2 regions of the Paraliobacillus sp. X-1268 genome follow, and region 2 is predicted to be linked to the other one. Evidence: riboswitches for the same ligand, from Rfam matches in the RefSeq annotation. Region 2 holds a riboswitch; the other holds the start of a gene.
The links. Region 2 has a riboswitch for FMN ahead of D2K62_RS16700 (ECF transporter S component). Riboswitches for the same ligand answer to the same signal wherever they lie in the genome.

Region 1: it holds a riboswitch for FMN, as region 2 does, so the genes downstream of both, ribD (bifunctional diaminohydroxyphosphoribosylaminopyrimidine deaminase/5-amino-6-(5-phosphoribosylamino)uracil reductase RibD) here and D2K62_RS16700 (ECF transporter S component) in region 2, are expected to answer to the same signal.

What each region holds. Positions count from the first base shown of each region.
Region 1 covers NZ_QJSK01000018.1:30,655-36,016, reverse strand. The annotation lists gene D2K62_RS15205 (bifunctional 3,4-dihydroxy-2-butanone-4-phosphate synthase/GTP cyclohydrolase II) at 1-1,134, opposite strand, end outside; gene ribE (riboflavin synthase) at 1,147-1,812, opposite strand; gene ribD (bifunctional diaminohydroxyphosphoribosylaminopyrimidine deaminase/5-amino-6-(5-phosphoribosylamino)uracil reductase RibD) at 1,813-2,901, opposite strand; FMN riboswitch at 3,054-3,203, opposite strand; gene D2K62_RS15190 (GNAT family N-acetyltransferase) at 3,292-3,792, opposite strand; gene D2K62_RS15185 (VanZ family protein) at 3,808-4,377, opposite strand; gene D2K62_RS15180 (GNAT family N-acetyltransferase) at 4,412-4,915, opposite strand; gene murB (UDP-N-acetylmuramate dehydrogenase) at 5,041-5,362, opposite strand, start outside.
Region 2 covers NZ_QJSK01000024.1:16,030-21,391, forward strand. The annotation lists gene D2K62_RS16690 (potassium channel family protein) at 1-998, opposite strand, end outside; gene D2K62_RS16695 (M20/M25/M40 family metallo-hydrolase) at 1,094-2,152, shown strand; FMN riboswitch at 2,252-2,392, shown strand; gene D2K62_RS16700 (ECF transporter S component) at 2,542-3,129, shown strand; gene D2K62_RS16705 (PaaI family thioesterase) at 3,270-3,653, opposite strand; gene D2K62_RS16710 (1,4-dihydroxy-2-naphthoate polyprenyltransferase) at 3,727-4,674, opposite strand; gene D2K62_RS16715 (isochorismate synthase) at 4,985-5,362, shown strand, end outside.

The DNA of each region.
Region 1 (5,362 bases), on a different contig from region 2:
TTTATTAGCTTCTATTTGAATAGATCTACGCTCCACCACTTCTAACCCGTATTCAGTCATACTTGATATTTTACGTGGGTTATTCGTTAAGATCGCCAATTTACCTACACCAAGATCTTTTAACATTTGAGCGCTAACAGCATAATCACGAAGATCATCTGGAAAACCAAGTTGATGATTTGCCTCAACTGTATCGTAGCCCTCTTCTTGCAATTTATAGGCTTTTAGTTTGTTTAATAGACCAATACCTCTACCTTCTTGTCTCATATAAATAAGTATACCTTTACCAGCCGCTTCAATTTCTTCTAATGCTTGTTCCAGTTGTGGTCCACAATCACAACGCTTAGAACCAAATACATCACCTGTTAAACATTCGGAGTGAACCCTGACAAGCGGGATGTCTTCTGTCCCAATTTCACCTTTCAATAGTGCTAAGTGTTCTTTCCTAGTCCATTTTTCTGTATAGGCGATTAATTTAAAATCACCATAACTTGTTGGAAGGTCAATTTCCACTTCTTTTTCCACTAATTTATCATATCTTTTACGGTAGGCAATTAAATCTTGAATCGATATAATCGCCATGTTTTCCTTTTCGGCAATAGCTTTCAATTCTGGTAACCGTGCCATTGTGCCGTCTTCTTGCATAATTTCACAAATAACACCCGCTGGTGCTGAACCAGCCAACCTCGCTAAATCAACAGCAGCTTCCGTGTGTCCAGGTCGTTCCAAAACTCCCGCATCCTTAGCTAATAAAGGGAAAACATGTCCCGGTCGTTTAAAGTCTAGCGCAACTGATCGCTCATCAATTAATTTCTGGATAGTCAGTGAACGTTCATAAGCACTAATTCCTGTTTTTGTATCGGCATGATCGACACTAATCGTAAAAGCCGTGCCATGTGCATCTGTATTGCGTAATACCATATCATCCAAACCTAATTTTGTTGTAATAGAAGACGCGAGCGGTGTACAAATTAACCCTCGTCCCTCTTTTGCCATATAGTTAATTACTTCTGGTGTCGCATGTTCAGCAAGTGAAACAAAGTCACCCTCATTTTCACGATCTTCATCATCTACAACAATGATAATTTTACCCATTTTCAATGCTTCTAGTGCTTCTGGTATCGTATTAAGCATTATCTTTCACTCCTATCCAATAAAACCATAGTTTTGTAATTTTTCTTTTGTTAATGCTTCTTTTGTTGATTCAGATTTATTTTCGGCAAAACGCGTACTTAATAGTCGCTCCATATATTTTGCCAACATGTCATACTCTAAATTGACACGGTCTCCCAGTGTCTTCTCTCCTAAAATAGTAGCCTTCTGCGTTTCAGGAATTAAAGAAATAACAAAACTATCGTCTGTTACATCAAAAACAGTAAGTGATGTTCCATCTACTGTAACCGATCCTTTTGGCATCAAGTAGGGTAAACTCTTACTATCAACTGAAATTGCCATATAGCGCGCATTAGCCTCTGTCCAGATTCGATCAATTTCTCCAACCGTATCAACATGACCTGAAACAAAATGGCCGCCAAATCTTCCATTTGCATGCATTGCTCTTTCTAAATTAACTTGCATACCAATTTCCGATTTTGATAAGGAAGAATAACGATATGTTTCTGGCATTACATCAACCGAAAAGCCTTTTGTATCAAAACTAGTAACAGTTAAACATACACCGTTAACTGAGATACTATCACCGATTTTGACATCAGCCAAAACAGTCTCTGCATTAATCGTAAGTTTTAAACTATTTGCTTGTTGCTTTACCGCCTTCATTCTACCTTTTTCTTCAATAATCCCAGTAAACATTTAGTCTCCCTCCTGTAAAGGTCGTGCAATTATTTTAATATCAGGACCTACTTGTTCTATCGATTTAATATCTAGATCAATTGCTTCCTTCATATTATTTGGAGAAATACCGCCGACAACAGAAATTGCATCACTTCCTGCTAATAGTTTTGGCGCAATGTACCAATGGCATTCTTGAAATAAACCTTCTCTAACAAAAGAACCATGTAACGTACTGCCACCTTCAACATATAACGATTGAATACCATGTTCTCCTAAGATATCAAGTACAGCAGTTATTTCTAGTTTTTCAGTTTGTAATTGTATTAACTTAACATGTGCATGTTTACGTTGAAAGTCATTTGTATCAGCGTTTTTACCACAAATAATCCAAGTGGTAGCTTCATTGTCTAAAATTTTAGCATCTGGATTAATCATTAAATTTGTGTCTAAAATAATACGAATAGGATTTTTACCACCTTGGGGCAATCTAGTGGTTAATCGTGGATCATCTTGCTTAATCGTATTACTCCCAACCATAATCGCGTCATGTATTGCACGTTGCTTATGGACATCTTCTCTCGCTTCTTCAGATGTAATCCATTTGCTATCGCCAGTTGCTGTCGCAGTTTTGCCGTCTAACGTCATCGCGGCTTTTAACGTGACAAATGGTCGTTTATTTTTCATATAATAAAAGAAATATTGGTTTATCTTTAACGCTCTTTCTTCCTTCAAACCAACTTCTACTTCTATTCCAGCCTTTTTTAAAATTTCAATTCCCTTTCCTGCAACTTCTGGATTAGGATCAACACAAGCAATATAAACTTTTTTCACTTTTCGTTGCACAAGTAGTTCTGCACATGGGGGTGTCTTACCATAGTGAGCACAAGGCTCTAAGGTAACATAGACATCCGAACCTTCTGCCTCTTCTCCTGCCTGTTGCATGGCAAGAACTTCTGCATGTCCTTCGCCAGCTTTGAGATGACTTCCCATTCCAATAATTCTGCCATCTTTAACAACGACTGAACCAACAGATGGATTTGGGCTTGTTTGTCCTATTGTGCTCGTAGCAAGTGATAATGCTAAATCCATGTATGTCTCTTTTGTCACAAGTATCCACTCCTTATAGCGGAAATACAAAAGCCCCAGATCATTTAAGATGATCCGGGGCTTTTTTTGATAGACTAATACTCCTAAATAGAGTGATTAGCTCTGATAAGCGTTAGCAAACAAACGCATGCCTGTTCCATACGTTTATTGTTGTTTTTCTTTTCCCATCCAGACTTTCACTGTCGGCTTTGGAATCACACCAAATCCACCTTCGCACAAAATGTGCTCCGGGTCACGGACTAAAGGTATTACGCATACCTATCACCGTCGGTCGGGATTTACACCCTGCCCCAAAGAAAAACCTATTCAATTGTTCATATTTTAACATGATATTATGTAAATTGCACGTAAAAAAATTCAAGAAGAGTCAATTGATCCTATTCCGATCTGCTACAAGAACAAAACCATGTGATCGGCATCATAATAGGTATCCTTATACTTTAATGATCTTTCTTCTGTACCACATATTTCAAACCCCATTGATTTATATACCTTTTTGGCTGCACTATTCTTTGCAGAAACAGTTAAATAAAGTTGTTCTATTTCGTTTATAGTTTTCGCCTTTTCAATTGCCTTTAGTAGTAACGCATTACCTAATCCCTTACCTCTGTTTTCTGGTTTAACGTAAACAGCAACAATATTTGCTCTGTGCTTTAACTTTAATTTAGTTTCCTTAACTAAAGAAATAGTACCAATAAGCTCAGACTGTTCAAAAGCTCCAAAAGTAAAGGAGTCTAACGATAATTTAAACCTATTTATATACTTTTCTATGGAATCGTTTTTTTCCTCTTCATAACTTGAACCAAATGCTTCCGGATTTTCTTGTAGTGCAATCAGCCTGTTCGTAAGGTATTCAGAGGCATCATCTGCTACTAATTGTCTTATTTCCATTTGATTTCCCTCTTTTCATCCTTTACCTTTATCGACACTCATGTTTAATCGGAGTAATGTTATTTTCTTACTAGTAGCCCTGATAATCAGAAATAAGATGTAACCAATAATAGTTCCAGAAGAATTAAATAATAGATCATCAACTGTTCCATACCTTGTAGGTGTAAAAGTTGCTTGTGTTAATTCAATTGTTAATGAAAAGATGAATCCTAAAATTAGTATTATAAAAAAATTCCGGGTATGCCTAAATAAGATAGGTGTGAGAAGACCAAATGGAACAAATAGCATGATATTACCTACTGAGTAAAGCAATTGGAACATTAGATAGCCATCTGCCATATTTAATAGGTTATAAAAGAGGTTTAGATCAAAGCTAATAGACCGTTCTTCTGCTAGTACATTTATAAAATAAAATGGTCGCATGGTTAGATAAGATACCGCTAATAAATAGACAAAAAATAGATGTATAATTATTTCTTTGATTAAGTTAAAATGTCTTTTGTTTTTTATGTAATGGTTACCTCTAAACCATATCCAAAATAAAATAGTAAATACATATATTATTAGAGGATCTAATATGATCATTCTTAAGTATCCTTCCTATAGCCAGTAATCATTTTTACGTTGTAACATATAGTTGGACGTCTTGTCCACCTAATATAATACTCTTCTCTAATACCATGTTTAATTTACTCGCTACCTTTTGAGAAGCAATGTTTCCTGGCTGAATAAGCGCAATAAATCGTTCTATTTTTAACTTCCGCTTTCCATAGTCTTTTAACGCTAATGCCGCTTCTGTTCCATACCCTTTTTGCCAGTAATCCCGAGCAATCCAATAACCTATTTCAAGCTCATTTACTCCATTAATTGTTTGCGGAACAATACCTGCATGTCCAATCGGTTTGTTACTTTTTTTATCAATTAAAAGATGTAGGCCTAAATTAGGATTACGCTCATATGTATCAAGAATCCAATTTAAGAATGTCTCCGCGCCACTATTATCTTTCGGTTTGCCATTCCCGATATACCTAACTATCTTAGGATCAGAAACTAATGCATATAAAAATGGAAGATCACCTTTATTATAAAAACGAAAACGTAACCTCTCTGATTCAATTCTCATATATAAACATCCTTTTTATATTTTATGCAATATAGGAAATGAAAAATGCCCTTATGAAAAAATAAGCATAGCCCACATCATTAAAATGGCTATGCTTATTTCCTACCTCACCGGCTACACACTCTCTACCTACCAAGCTCTTCTCCAATAATCCGGACTTCACGTTCTAATTCCACATTAAAGTTATTTTTTACTGTTTGTTGGACCATTTTAATTACCGCAATGTATTCTGAGGCTGTCGCATTATCTTTATTAACAATGAAACCAGCATGTTTAGTCGATACTTCCGCACCACCAATACCTTTTCCTTGCAAATCACTGTCTTGAATCAGCTGACCAGCAAAATATCCCGGTGGTCTTTTAAACACACTACCGCATGAAGGGTATTCAAGTGGCTGCTTCGACTCTCGTTTAAAAGTTAAGTCATCCATCACTTCTTTAATTTCT
Region 2 (5,362 bases):
TACATGCCTTCTAACAAAAGAAGTGTGTCTTTTTCAGTTAAAGGTTGTTCAAAAGATGGATTTAATTGCACTTCCCCATTAGAAATTATTCCGATAAGTAAGCGTTCTGAGCAAACATAGTAATCGGATACTTCTAAAAAGTTTTTTCCTACTAATTTTTCAGGTAAAGCACATTGAGAAAATTGTTGATTCGATAGTATTTCTAGTAATAATTCGAATGGTTGTACTGATGATGTTCGAAAGATTTCATGATAAAACAAGGTGCTCATAAAGTCATTGGAACGTATAATTGCGTCTGCACCAGCACGTTTCGCATTAGAAATCTGGCTTTTTGTAAGTATTTCTGTGATGATTTGAATAGTTGAATTGTTTCCACGTAATGCTACTGTTGTTAAGATGCTTGTTTGATCTGCTTGACGTTCCTTTTTTGCAGGATCAGCTGTCACAATTGCATATTTAGCAGCCTGCACGTTAGCCATTTGTAAGACTTCATCAGCTGTTGGATCACCATGAATAAAATGAAGGTTATGGTCTTTGTAGGGAAGTTGATTTAGCGAATGATCAATTAAGACAAACTCCTCCTTCTTATGATGTTTATGCATCATTTCGAGTAGCTGTCTTGTTCGTTCATTCCAACCGATGAAGATAATATGATTTTCTCCTTTAAATGTAATATCACCTTTTGAAAGGGACTCTTCTTGTTTGATTGTTGTAGCCGAAATGGTTGCCATATAAAAAGTTACAACCCCTCCACCAGTTAGAATTAAAAGAATGCCAAGTGTTTTTCCTAATGTGCTTAATGGGATATAATCACCATAACCAACCGTTGATCCTGTTACAAATGCCCACCAAATCCCATCAAAAATAGTAGTGAAGTGCTCGGGTTCGATTAAGTGTATAAGGAGCCCAAAGCTAAACATTAGTACGAATACTGTCGCTAGTAATCGTAGTAAACTAGGTAAACGAAAATAATACTGCCAAAATTTATAAAGGTGCAATTTCTCACTTCCTATCCAAAAATTAAAGTTAAAGATTAGTATTTACCAAAAAATTTGATATGATGATAATAGATTATTTAGGAGGTCATACAAAAATGGAAAAAGAGAGACAACAGTTTTTAATGGAACTATTACAAACACCATCTCCATCAAGTATGGAAATGGAGATTCAAAAAAAATGGATGCGTTATGTTGAGCCTTTTGCTGATGAGATCATGACAGATCATGCAGGTAACGTAATAGGTGTGTTGAATAAAGAAGCTGATTTTAAAATTTTATTAGCTGGTCATAGTGATGAAATTGCACTTGTAATCAATCGTTTAGATGAACAAGGTTTTTTATATTTTGATAAAATGGGTGGAATTAATCCAAAAGCGGCTGTTGGCATGAAGGTAGATGTTTTAGGTTATGGCAAGAAAATCACTGGTGTTATCGGTGTTAACGCTCAACATCATGGTGGTATAAAAGGTGACTTTGATGTGGAAGATCTTTTTATAGATTGTGGTGCACAATCAAAAGAAGAAATCGCAGCATTTGTGCAAATTGGTGATCTTGCGGTTTATCAACGCGAACCAGAAGTATTGATGGATCGGTACATAACTGGACGAGGTTTAGATAACCGTACAGGTGCATTTATCGTTGCTGAGGTATTGCGTAGACTTTCTGATAAAGATTTAAAGGTAGGTGTCTATGCGGCTAGTACAGTGAATGAAGAAACGAACATGGGTGGCGCTTATTTTGCAGCAGCAGGAATTGCACCGACGATGGCGATTGCTTGTGATGTAACGTTCGCTACTGATTATCCAAGTGTTAATAAAAACAAACATGGTGATATTCGGTTAGATGGTGGCCCAGTTTTAGCGAAAGGTGCACCAATTAATCGTAAAATGAATATCTTATTAGAGAAAACTGCAAAACAGTTAAATATGGACGTGCAGTATGAGCTGACTCCCCGCATGACAGGAACAGATGCTGACAAAATGCGCTTAACTGGTCGTGGAGTACCAGTGAGTCTAGTCTCCTTACCGCTACGTTATATGCATTCTCCCGTTGAAACGGCGAGTATTAAAGATATCGATGAAGAAATTGATTTATTAGTTGCGATGATTGCAGGTATGACAGGGAAAGAAAGCTTAAATCCCTTGGATGAATAAAAGTATTTTTATGAAATATGAACTTTGTGAAAAAAAACACATGTAAAAGACTTCACAAACTTTTTAACTTATTGTATAATATAATTAATTAAATATCGATTCTATCTTCGGGGCAGGGTGTAATTCCCGACCGACGGTGATAAGCGTTAAATCGCTTTTAGTCCGTGACCCACTTTCATAGTGGTGGACCTGGTGCAAATCCGGGACCGACAGTTAAAGTCTGGATGGGAGAAGATAAGGAGCAAAATTTGGTATATTTATATACCTTTATTTCTTGATATGTGTAAACCCTAAAAGCCCCCATTTGGTTTTAGGGTTTTTATAATGTCTAAAGTATTGCTCTGCCTTCATCAAGATTAGAATCGATAAAGATGAAGGAGGAATTGAGATTGCAAACAACTAAATCGCAATCATCAAACTTATTAAAATTAATTATTCTTGCTCTATTAGGTACAATTTCATTGGTATTATTATTTATTAACTTTCCATTACCTTTTTTACCACCATATTTAAAAATTGACTTTAGTGAAGTTCCGGCATTAATCGCAGCACTATTGTTTACACCTATGGCTGGGATAATTGTCGAAGCAATTAAAAACTTATTATATTTAATCTTTACAGGTGCTGGAGATCCAATTGGAGTAGTTGCAAACTTTATCGCTGGCGTGTTATTCGTTGTTCCTGTATCGATGTTATATCATAAATTTAAAGGAAATAAGAGTCTCGTTTCAGGTTTGGCAACTGGTACTGTCGTGATGGCTTTAGGCATGAGTGTCCTAAATTACTTTGTTATTTTACCAGCGTATAGCTGGTTTATGGGCTGGGAAACAATGAGTAGTACAGTGAAGTTAAGTACAGTTATCGTTGGTGTCTTACCATTTAACGTCGTGAAGGGAATTATTCTAGCAGTGCTTTTTGTTCCGTTATTTATTAAGCTTAAACCATGGATTGATCAGAAAAAGGCAATGATAGGATAAAAAATATAAAATGAAAGCTGGCTTTCCCTGAAAAGGGAGGCCAGCTTTTTCAGTTGTATACTGTAATCGAGCGAACACAGCTCGAATCGGTCGAAAACACAGATAAACGAATAAAACGGAATAATTCAATCAATTAAAAATTATCGTTTCTCTACAATTCCTATTGTAGAGCGTGAGGTAGCAATTAATTGATCTGATTCATCTATAATATCAATTTGCCATACCATCGTTGTTCTACCAATGTGTACAGGTTTTGCTCGAGCAATCACCCAACCATTCTGCTTGCTTTTTATATGATTAGCATTTATTTCAACTCCAAAAATATTATATTTACTCGGATCAACATTTAATAAGGCGCCGATGCTTGCCGCTGATTCAGCTAGTGCCACACTTGCACCGCCATGTAAATAACCCATTGGTTGGCGTGTTTTTTCGTTAACAGGCATTTTAATTTCAACTAGATCTGCCTGACTTATCATAACTTCCATTTCCAATGCTTGCATTAATGTTCCATCTAAATCCATTTAAATACCACCTTTCTTATGAAAAAAGCAGACACAATTTCAATGTCTGCTTTTGTTTAATATTTACTACTTGTTATAAAGAAAAAGGAATAAAGATCTGTATTAACAAAGATAAACCTAGTAGAAAGCCGTAAATTGTATTCGTCTGTGCCGTTGCTATCATAGCTGGAATCATTTCGACGTTTGTGGTTTTTCCTTTAAATCCATTTATAGCTTGTTTCGCTTTTTTTATGCTCAGTAATGTAATTATTGACCATAATGGTAGAAGTCCAACACCAATAAATAGTATAGTCAAAAGGTAACTAATAGAAAATAATGAGCCAAGCAATTTGCCTGCTTTTTCATGCCCAAGTAAGATAGCGATTGTTTTACGACCATTCGCTTTATCACCTTCTAAATCACGAATGTTATTAGAAAGCATAATTAGCCCGATAAATATCGCTACAGGAATGGAAATTAAAAGCATGTCACTTGATATTTCCATTGTCTGTACGAAATAACTAAATCCGATTAGCATTGTACCCATGAAAAATCCAGAAACAATTTCTCCAAACGGTGTGGACGCAATTGGATATGGCCCACCGGTATATAAATAACCAATTAACATACAAAACAGACCGACAGCACAAACCCACCAATTAGATTCTAAACAAATATAAACACCTAATAACATGGCGAATGCAAAGAAACTACAAGCCAGAGTTAATACAGTTTTGGCTGCAATTCCATCACGGACGATTGTTCCACCGATTCCAACAGAGTTTTCGTTATCGAGTCCGCGTACATAATCGTAATACTCATTAAACATATTCGTTGCTGCTTGAATAAGCATGGCAGCTAAAAGCATGGCAGAAAAAAGCAAGAAATTAATTGAGCCATCTAGTATAGCTAACATACTCCCGATAAATACTGGAACAAAAGATGCAGTTAAAGTATGTGGACGAAGTAGCCTCCACCATACATGAAAACCTGGTTTTTCGTTCAAAGTTGATTTTATGGTATTATTTTGTAATGATTGCATAATCCTTATTTCTCTCCTAACTAACGTTTAACGCACAAATTCTTTTTATTATCTTGTCTTTAAACCTGATAATTACGCTAATATAATCTATAATATCATTATAAGTTTAGAGAAGGAAAGAAGTCGTGTCAATCAAATTGAATAATAAATTATTGGTAAATAATCATGATTGTTGAGAAAGATTGAAAAACAGCATAAAATATAAAAGGGGAAAGTTTTAAGTTAATAAAAATAGTGAATAGATATATCGTAATATTATGGATCAATGCCTTAATAGATAACCCCTATCATTATTGGAGGGTAAGCACACATGATTGAAATAGAAAAAAAACAACTAGATCTTTTATTAGATGAGGCAATAAAAAAAGCAAAGATAAATAACAATACTGTACAAATGCTAAGTTTCACAGAAAAAATTGATCCAGTTGATCCGCATGTTTTTTTTGAACAAGCAAAGTATCTAGAAGGAAATCGTTTATTTTGGGCTAGCGTACCAGATGATTTTTATTTAGTTGGTGCTGGAACAGCAATTTCTATGCATGCAGATGATGATTATTATCAAAATACTGAAAATCAATGGAAAAAGCTTTTAGAAGAAGCTATTATTTATAATGAGTATGAACAGCCTGGCACAGGTCCAATCGCGATTGGTGCTTTTCCGTTTGATACTACCAGTAGCAAAACACCA